4 regions of the Dactylosporangium sp. NPDC048998 genome follow, and region 4 is predicted to be linked to each of the others. Evidence: riboswitches for the same ligand, from Rfam matches in the RefSeq annotation. Region 4 holds a riboswitch; each other region holds the start of a gene.
What was found. A riboswitch is a leader RNA that binds a small molecule or an ion and turns the genes downstream of it on or off. The one in region 4 is predicted to bind cyclic di-AMP.
Positions count from the first base shown of each region.

Region 1: another riboswitch for cyclic di-AMP. It lies ahead of ACGFI8_RS00070 (NlpC/P60 family protein); the one in region 4 lies ahead of ACGFI8_RS32510 (C39 family peptidase).
Region 2: another riboswitch for cyclic di-AMP. It lies ahead of ACGFI8_RS43415 (coiled-coil domain-containing protein); the one in region 4 lies ahead of ACGFI8_RS32510 (C39 family peptidase).
Region 3: another riboswitch for cyclic di-AMP. It lies ahead of ACGFI8_RS33425 (C39 family peptidase); the one in region 4 lies ahead of ACGFI8_RS32510 (C39 family peptidase).

Region 1 covers NZ_JBICTV010000001.1:16,049-18,240, reverse strand. The annotation lists gene ACGFI8_RS00080 (DUF5753 domain-containing protein) at 1-149, shown strand, start outside; gene ACGFI8_RS00075 (hypothetical protein) at 166-477, opposite strand; cyclic di-AMP (ydaO/yuaA leader) riboswitch at 717-880, shown strand; gene ACGFI8_RS00070 (NlpC/P60 family protein) at 919-1,878, shown strand; gene ACGFI8_RS00065 (methyltransferase domain-containing protein) at 1,964-2,192, shown strand, end outside.
Region 2 covers NZ_JBICTV010000044.1:48,201-50,392, reverse strand. The annotation lists gene ACGFI8_RS43415 (coiled-coil domain-containing protein) at 1-799, opposite strand, end outside; cyclic di-AMP (ydaO/yuaA leader) riboswitch at 809-954, opposite strand; gene ACGFI8_RS43410 (SigE family RNA polymerase sigma factor) at 1,219-1,737, shown strand; gene ACGFI8_RS43405 (hypothetical protein) at 1,734-2,192, shown strand, end outside.
Region 3 covers NZ_JBICTV010000021.1:38,711-40,902, forward strand. The annotation lists gene ACGFI8_RS33420 (hypothetical protein) at 1-248, shown strand, start outside; cyclic di-AMP (ydaO/yuaA leader) riboswitch at 600-744, shown strand; gene ACGFI8_RS33425 (C39 family peptidase) at 1,214-1,795, shown strand; gene ACGFI8_RS33430 (hypothetical protein) at 1,826-2,192, shown strand, end outside.
Region 4 covers NZ_JBICTV010000019.1:138,133-140,324, reverse strand. The annotation lists partial or broken gene ACGFI8_RS32515 (transglycosylase domain-containing protein) at 1-33, shown strand, start outside; gene ACGFI8_RS32510 (C39 family peptidase) at 178-1,065, opposite strand; cyclic di-AMP (ydaO/yuaA leader) riboswitch at 1,095-1,241, opposite strand; gene ACGFI8_RS32505 (hypothetical protein) at 1,440-2,192, shown strand, end outside.

The DNA.
Region 1 (2,192 bases), on a different contig from region 4:
ACGGGGTGCTCTACCGTCAGCAGTTGCTCTGGGAGGAGCCGGAGCTCATCACGACGTACCGCGGCATCCTCGAACGGCTCGGCCAGCGCGCCCTGTCGCAGGAAGCCACGCTCGACCTTCTGCGGCAGGTCGCCCACGACCTGAAGTGAGCCGGCCGGCCGGCTGCTACGCGGCCCCGGGCAGCGCGAACGCGGCGCCGGCCTGCTCGGGCCGCCAGCCGGCCGCGACGGCCCGCCGGACGGCCTCGGCCACGAGCGCGGGCCGCACCGCGCCGGCGGACAGGCCGAGCCAATTGTGAGGATGCGCCAGCGCCGAGGACACGACGAGGACGGCCCCTCGCCCGGAGTCCGCCTGCACGACGAACGTGAGCGGCGTCCACCCGTTGGCCTGGGAGTAGGTGGGCCGGTGCCGGACGGTCCACCGGTACTCGACGCCGTCGACGACGATCCGCCGCGATCCCTTCCTGTTCAGCGTCATGCGCCGACGGTAACCGCGCGGCGTCGCTGAAGGCGATCGATATTGCGCCGCTAAGCGCACCCCCAGCGCGCGCGAAGATCGATGTCACTGTCCGATGTGGAAGACCAACCGGCGGTAATCCGGACTTTTAGGTGTATTAGATATCGAGGGGGACGCACGCCTTTCGCACGGCGGATGATCACGTTAAGTTAGGCCCTGGCCTGCTCGGCAGTCCGCCGTCCATCCCGGACGGCGCCGGGCAAGCGCCGCCGAATCGAGCTCGGCGCGCCGCCCGATCCCCTCGAGCGCGCGCATCGAACCGGGGACCCAGAAACATTCGCAGGGGTGAATCCGCGACGTTGCGGTAGGGTGTCCTTCCCGCCCAAACCCGTCAGCTAACCCGGTAGGCGGTCGGTGAAGAAGGGTCTTTCCTTGTCCACTGGACACCGTGCCGGGCGGTCAGTGCTGCGAACCCTGTTCATCGGGCTCGTCTCACTCACCGTGCTGGCACCAGCCGCGGTCGCGCACGCCGATCCCACGCTCGCCGAGATCGAGGCCCAGCTCGACAAGTCGAACAAGGACCTCGAGGCGACCATCGAGGCGTGGAACAAGATCAATATCGATCTTGCGGATTCCCAGACCAAGGCCACCGAGCTTGAGACCAAACTCAAGCCGCTCGAAGACAGCATGGCCGACGCCAGCGCCAGCGTCGAGGGCGTGGCGATCGCCGCGTTCAAGACGTCGGGCAACCTTCGCAGCCTGTCCATCATGCTCAACGCCGAGTCGTCGAACTCGCTGATGGACCAGCTGTCGATGCTGCAGCAGATCACGCGGCAGCAGCAGAAGGAGATCGAGGACTACAAGAACGCCAAGGCGAAGGTCGACGACGAGAAGAAGCTGCTCGACGAGACCATCGCGGCGCAGAACACGCAGAAGACCGACCTCGAGAGCCAGCGCAAGAAGATCGAGGGCGACGTCAAGAAACTCGTGGCCCTGCAGAAGAAGGCGACCGCCGCCGGCAGCACCAAGGTCAACCCGCCGAAGATCGACCCGGGCAACCTGCCCGCGGTCTCCGGCAAGGCCGGCACCGCCGTGAGCTTCGCGAAGGCCCAGCTGGGCAAGCAGTACGTATGGGGCGCGGCCGGCCCGAACACCTACGACTGCTCCGGCCTGACGATGGCAGCCTGGAAGGCCGCGGGCGTGACCCTGCCTCACAACGCCGCCAGCCAGTGGAGCAACGTGGCGCACATCCCGCGGTCCACGCTGGCCCCGGGCGACCTGGTGTTCTACAACGGCCTCGGGCACGTCGGGATCTACGTCGGCAACAACCTGATCATCCACGCACCACACACCGGCGACGTCGTCAGGTACGCGTCGGTGGACATCGACAGCATCTACGGGTTCGGTCGCGTCAAGGCCTGACCTGGCCTCGGCTGGCAAAGGACTGGCAAAGGACCACGAAGGGGCCGCGGATCGCATCGATCCGCGGCCCCTTCATCATGGGTGCATGGCCTCGTGGGACCCGCAGCAGTACAACCGCTTCGCCGAGGAGCGCGCCCGGCCGTTCCGGGAGCTCGTCGCCCGGATCCCGACCACCGGCGCGGTCGCGGTCGTGGACCTCGGCTGCGGGCCCGGGACGATGACCGCCACGCTCGCCGAGCGCTGGCCGGACGCCGCGATCCTCGGCATCGACTCCTCGCCGCAGATGATCGCCGCGGCCACCGAGCTGCAAAGCC
Region 2 (2,192 bases), on a different contig from region 4:
CCGAGAAGTCGCAGGCGCGGCCCTTCGGGTGCTCGTACGGCCCGCTCGGGCGGTAGCAGGCCACGAACCGCTTGAAGCCGTCCTTCTGCGCCTGCTGCATGGCGTGCAGCATGCGGGGCGTGATGCAGCCCGTGGTCGTGGGGTCTTTGACGCTGCACGACTCCTTGGGCAGCGACCCGTTGGCGTTGCGCGGCACCGGGTCGGCGAGCGGCAGGTTGGCGGTGACGAAGCCCCTGCTCGGCCCACCGGCCTGTGCGAGCGCCTTCTCCGCGGCCTTCTTCTGCTGCTCGATGATGCTCTTCTGCTGTTGCTGCGTGGCGATCTCGTCCTCGATCGCCTTCTTCTGCGCGGCCTGGTTCTCCCGCAGCTGTTTGAGCTGGTGCAGCAGGTTGTCGTTGTGGTGCGCGATCTCGTTGATGGAGCTGGCCCGCTCGGCGAAGCTGTCCGGGGTCTTCGCGTCCATCAGGGCGGCGAACGTGGTGAGGGGGCCGGTGCGGTATGCCGCCGCGGCGATCGCGGCCACCTGCTCCTGGATCGTCGCCAGCTCCGCCTCGGTCGCCTGCAGTTGCGCGGTGAGCTCGCCCTGGTGCTTGACCGAGGCGTTGAGCTGATCGTTGGCCTCGGTCCACTTGCGGGTCGTGTCCTCGAGGACGGAGTTGAGGGTCGGGTTGGCACCGGCGCCCTCGTCGCCGGTGTCGCCGCCGGGCTCGGCCGCGGCGGGCGTGGCGGCGAGCCCCCCGAGCACGATTGCCGCCAGCAGTGCGACGAAAGCGCGCCGGTAGGGATGTCGCGATGACATCTGGTTCGTTGTTCCTTCCGTCGGCCGCCGACCGAGTTAGCTGACGGGTTCGGGACGGAACGACCCCTACCATCCTTCCGAGGAAGGTGGATTCACCCCAACATTACGGTGGGTCCCCGGCTCGCCACGGTGCGACGATTAGGCGGCAGCCCCGCCCGGCACCGGGGGCGGTGCCCTCGTGGACGTGACCGTGGGTCACTGTACCCAGGGCGCCGAAATCGCGCACCGCACCGTTTGTGCGGACTTCCCCGCAACCTCGCGCACAGTGGCCGATAGTGACCCAGATCACGGCCGAATGGCCCAGTCCTTGCCCGGCTGTGCCGCGAGGCCGTCGACGAGCGACCGCGCCGGCGATGCAACAGCCGGGGCTCGCCGCCGCGTGCAGTTCGGTGACGGCATGCGCACGGGAGGAGTTCCGCGTGGAGTTCGACGACTACGTACGGCAGCGCGGCGCCGCGCTGGTGCGGCTGGGGCGTCTGCTCACCGGCGACCGGCACCAGGGCGAGGACCTCGCGCAGGATGTGCTCGCCAGGGCGTTCGTGCGCTGGGAACTGATCGCGGCCGACCCGCCGGACCCGTACCTGCGCCGGATGCTCGTCAACGCCGCCATCTCCCGGTGGCGGCTGGCGTCCAGCCGGGAGGTCGCGGTGGCCGAGCCGTACGACACTCCCGGCCCCTGCGACCTGGGCGCGGAGGCCGCCGAGCGCGACGCGACGTGGCGGCTGATCCGCGCCCTGCCGCCGAAACAGCGCGCCGCCGTCGTGCTGCGCTACTACGAGGACCTCGACGACACAGCCATCGCGGAGCTACTCAACTGCAGCCGGGAGACCGTGCGCAGCCAGGTGAAACGCGCCCTGGACTCGCTGCGCGCCCGGCTCGCCGAAGAAGGATCCGACGCCGGCTCGGCCGGCCTGACGCTCAACGGAGGGAAGTCGTGACCGGACTCGACCGGGTGGTCACCGAGACGCTGGCCCGGGTCGCCGACGACGACGTGCACGTCGAGCGGCTACTGGCCGGGGCGAGGGCGGGCGGCATCCGCTACCGCAGGCGCCGCCGCCTGGCGATCGCGGCGGGCGCGGCGTTCTCCGTCGCCGCCGTGGGTACCGCCGTCGCCCTGACCACCGCGCTGCTGCCCACCACGGCGGGCGGCATGCCGGCGGCGCCACCCGCCACGACCGCCGTACCGTCGGCCGCGCCCAGTGCGACGCCTACGACCGCCGCCGCGCTGCCGCAGACGACGGCGCCGCCGCTCCTGCCGCCCGCCGATGGGGCGCCGAGCGCGCTGAGCGACCCCGCCCAGGTCGGCCGCCCGTGGCTGGTGCATCTCAGTATGGACGTCCTGCCGTTTCCCGCGACCGTCGTGCATTACCAGACGTCCACCGACGGCGAGTGG
Region 3 (2,192 bases), on a different contig from region 4:
TCACCTCGGCGTGGACGTCGAGCAACGCACCCCAACGCCCACGACTACGCCGAGCTGGAGACCATCTACAGCCACCTCGACAGCACCAGCACCACCCTGGCGTCCAAGGACCCAGCCTCGCCGTCGGCGAAAGCCCGTCGACCTGGGGCACGCTCACTCGCGGCAGCGTCGACCGGCACGGCGCCGCCACCTACCATCGCGACCTCGGCAGCGGCCAGCAGGTCATCACCTTCGTCCTCTGGGCCTGAACGCCCGACCCGGAGACGCCCGACGTCGAACTCCGACAGCCGGTCGATCTCGTCCGGCCGGATACGCCCCGGTCCACCGCCGGGCGCGCAGGCGGCGACCGATTGTGAGCGCAACAGCAATCGGCCGCCGCCGCGCGGTCGGCTTCATGGCGATAATGTCCGTAGTCGGTTTACGACTAATTGCCGTGCGGCACCAGGCCGGTGGGCAAATCGCCGTAATCAACGAATACTGCGAACCCATATAGGCGGGCCGGAGTGCCGTTGGTAACAGGCGAAGGTCTTGGCAGCGTCTGTGCCCATCTGTAAGGTCAGGGAACATCTGACCCGGTCATTGGCCACATCAGGTGGCACCGGGACGGACCGCCGAGTCGCGCTTTGCGTGAGCCGGGGACCCACCGTAAGTCTGGGGTGAATCCGCGGGCCGAAGGCCCGTGGTAGGGCGACCTTTCGCGCCCGAATCCGTCAGCTAACTCGGTAGGCGGACGCGTAAGGAGATGTATCGGTGCACGCTTTCTCGGCTCCCGGCCGCGCAAATTTCCTCGCGGTGTCCGCATGCACGTGTCCAGCCGGTCGGCTCCGCGCTAATCCCTGACAGCGAGACCTTTGCCGCGTCCGCTCAGGCGCGACGCTGAGGCCCCACGTGGCCGAATGTTCGCACCTGCTGATCCGCATCGGGCCGTGCCCTCGTCATGCGGTCCGCGGACGCATCTCGACTTGTCTGTCCTTTGCTTGCATATCCGGGCCATCACGCGCGTCTGTCGCCATTGTGATGGCCCAGTTCGGCTTGGAGAATCACAGTGGATCGTGGACCATTGCTTCGGCATTTCCGGAATGTGACGAGTTCTCGTCCGCGGCGCCTGGCATTTGTTTCGGGTGGGCTTCTTGCCGTAGCCGCTGTGGCCGGTATCGCGCTGAGCCAGATCGACGGCGGGGCCTCGGCCGTGGCGGGGTCCGGTACTACAACAATGACGACCCAATCGCCCACGGGCCAGGTTTCGACGCCCGCTGAGTCGCAGATTCCTGCCCAGCCCGCGACGAAGATCCTCCAATACCAGTTCCAGTTACAGCCGAACTATTACTACTGCGGACCGGCGGCCACCCGGATCGCCCTCTCGGCGACCGGCCACACGGTGAGCCAGGATCAGGCCGCCGCGCTGCTGGGCACCACCACCAATGGCACGGACTCAGCCTTCGACACCACCCGCGGGCTCAACAGCGTCATCGGCCACGGGCGCACGGTCTATCAGACCCGTGAGATCCCGGCCTACCCTGCGACCCCGGCTCAGGCCGACCAGCTTCGGACCGACGTCCTGAACACCATCAACAGCGGCCGCGCCATCGTCGCCAACATCGCCGGCCACCTGACCGACACCGCCGGCACCTACCACGCCTACGAAGGCGGCCACTACCTGACGATCGTCGGATACAAGGACAGCGGCAAGACCGTGAAGATCGCCGACCCGGCCAACCCCAACGGTGACGGCACGTACTGGGTGACCACCACCAACATGGCCAACTGGATCGCCCAGCGGGGCTACTCGTACTGACCAATGGCGTCGACGGCCACGCCCCGGCGTGTGCCACACCTGCGGTCGGCAGGGCTGCGACCCGGCACGAGGGCGATCGTCGAGGGACCGTACGGGCGGCTGACCGCCGACCGTCGCACCGCCCCCCAGGTCACGATGATCGCCTGCGGGGCCGGCATCACGCCGTTGCGCGCGCTGCTCGACGAGCTGCCGTACGCCCCGGGCGAGGCGACACTGCTCTACCGTGCGCGCTGTGAGGCCGATCTGGTGTTCCGCGACGAGCTGGAGCACCTCGCGGCCGTGCGGGGGCTCCGGGTGCGGTACCTCCTCGGCCCCCGAGAAAGGGAGGGCTCCTGGCTGCCGACCGGCTGGGGCGACGACACGACGGCCCTGCGCGACCTCGTCCCCACTATCGCAC
Region 4 (2,192 bases):
GGGCAACCGACGCAGGGCTTCCCGGCCCCGAGCCGGGCACGCGCCCTGGGCTGACGGGGGCCGGGACGCTCCCCGGACCGGCGCGCCGTCCACAGTGGACGGCGCGCCGGATCGAGGGGGCTAGGCCTGGTCTGGCTCGATGCGGCTTCGCGCTGATCGACCCAGGCTAGGCGGCGATCAGGCCGAGTAGCCGCGCTGGGCGATCCAGTCGGCCATCTTGGCCGTGGACAGCGTGTACGAGCCGACACCCTGGGCGTCGGCCGGATCCGCGATCTTCACGGTCTGGCCGCCGTCGCTGTACCCGACGATCGTCAGGTAGTGCCCGCCGGAGTAGGAGTGGCCGTTCCCGGCGTCGTCCACCGTGGACCCGGCGATGTTGGCGACCACGGCGAACCCCTGGCCGATCGCGTTGAGCACCGACTCCTTGAGCTGTTCGGCCTCGGCCGGGGTGGCCGTCTGCCCGGTGATGAAGTGTGACTTGTAGAAGGACGTCCCGGTGTACGAGTTGAGCGCCCGCGTGGTGTCGTCGGCCGAGTTGGTGCCGTTGACGGTGGTGCCGAGGCTCTGCGCGACCTGGGACTGCGACGGGGAGAGTCCCCGCGCGGTGAGGGCGATGCGCGTGGCGGCCGGGCCGCAGAAGTAGTAGTTCTCCTGCCAGGCGAACTGGTAGGGGAGGTCCTTCTGCTGCGGGGGCGCCGTGGAGGCGGCCGCCGATGGCGACGGCGGCGCGGTGGTGGGGTCGGCGGTGGTCCCGGAGGTGCTCCCGGCGCCGGCCTGGGCGGTGGCGGTCGGCTTGGCCGCTCCGCCCTTGGGTGTGCTCGCCGCGTCGGGCACCGCCCGGTCGCGCTGCTTCTCGCGGGCGGCGGGGGCGCCACCCTCGGTGACCCTGGACTCCGCGCCGGTCAGGGTCTGGGGGCCGGCGGCGCTGGCCGGTGTCGAGGACTGCTGCAGGGCGGCGACGCCGATGCCGGCCGCGACGGCGAGGCCCGCCATGCCGGCCGCGACGTGGATGCGCCGGACCCGGGGGATGCGTCCCGAGTGGCGAGGTTTGTAGAGGTACGTCACGGGTACCTCCGCTCGTGGGGCAACACGCAAGCTCCTTCCGGTGCCGCCTACCGGGTTAGCTGACGGGTTCGGACGGGAAGCTCGCCCTTCCCGAGGCCGTGTGGCCCCGCGGATTCACCCCTGGTGGTGCATGGTTCCCCGGCTCGTGCGCGCGCACGATTCAGCGGATCCGCTACGGGGTCACCCGAATGGGTGAACGGAGGCCACAGCGGATTCGAAAACCGTAAACACGCCGCTCAGGGCCTGTTTAACCCCCCGCTGATTCGGCCACCGGGCGCGGCGCCGCCATGACAGGCGACCGGGCGCACACGGCCCGTGCGCCGTTTCTCATGCCCAAAATCACCCCTTTTCCACACCGGTCCTAGTCTCGCCGGATGCTAGCCGGTGACGACGAAAATCCGCAGGTCAGCGACATGGCCGCAGGCGGCCCCCGCCATCTGCGGTCTCGCCGCGGCCGTCATGCCGCACACCTCCGCAACCTCGTGCCCGATGCCGAGCGCCTGCTCGCGTCCGGGCCGGTACGCGTGCTCACGTCCGGGTCCGCACGCGTGCTCGCAGCAGGGTCCGCACGCGTGCTCGCCTCCGGGCCGGTACGCGCGCTCGCCAAAGGGTCCGCACGCGCGCTCGAATCCGGGCCGGCCCGCACGCTCGCATCCGGGTCCGCGCGCGCGTTCACGGCCGGACGCGCGCGCCTGCTCGCATCCGGCCCCGGGCGCCTCGGCGCGGCCATGCCGCCGGGGGCGCGCCGCACCGCCGCGGCCGCGGCGGTCGTCGCCGTGGCGGCGTTCGGGCTGTCCTCGACGCTGACGTCCTCGGACCCCCCCGCCGCATCGGGCGGCGCGGTGAGCCTGACCGCCCAGGACGGGGCCGGCGCGGCCCAGGCCGAGGCGACGCGCGGCAACGACCGCGCGGGGCGCTCGTCGGACCGCTCGAAGGCCGCCGACCCGAAGGCGACCGGCAAGAAGGCGACCGACAAGAAGGCCACCGGTCAAGGCGGCGCACAGCCGCCGGCAGCCGCGCCGGCGCCGACGACGCCGGCACCCGTCGGCGGGCTGAGCCGGGCCGAGATGGACAACGCGATCGCGATCGTCGACGTGGCCAAGCGGGAGAACCTGCCGAAGCGCGCG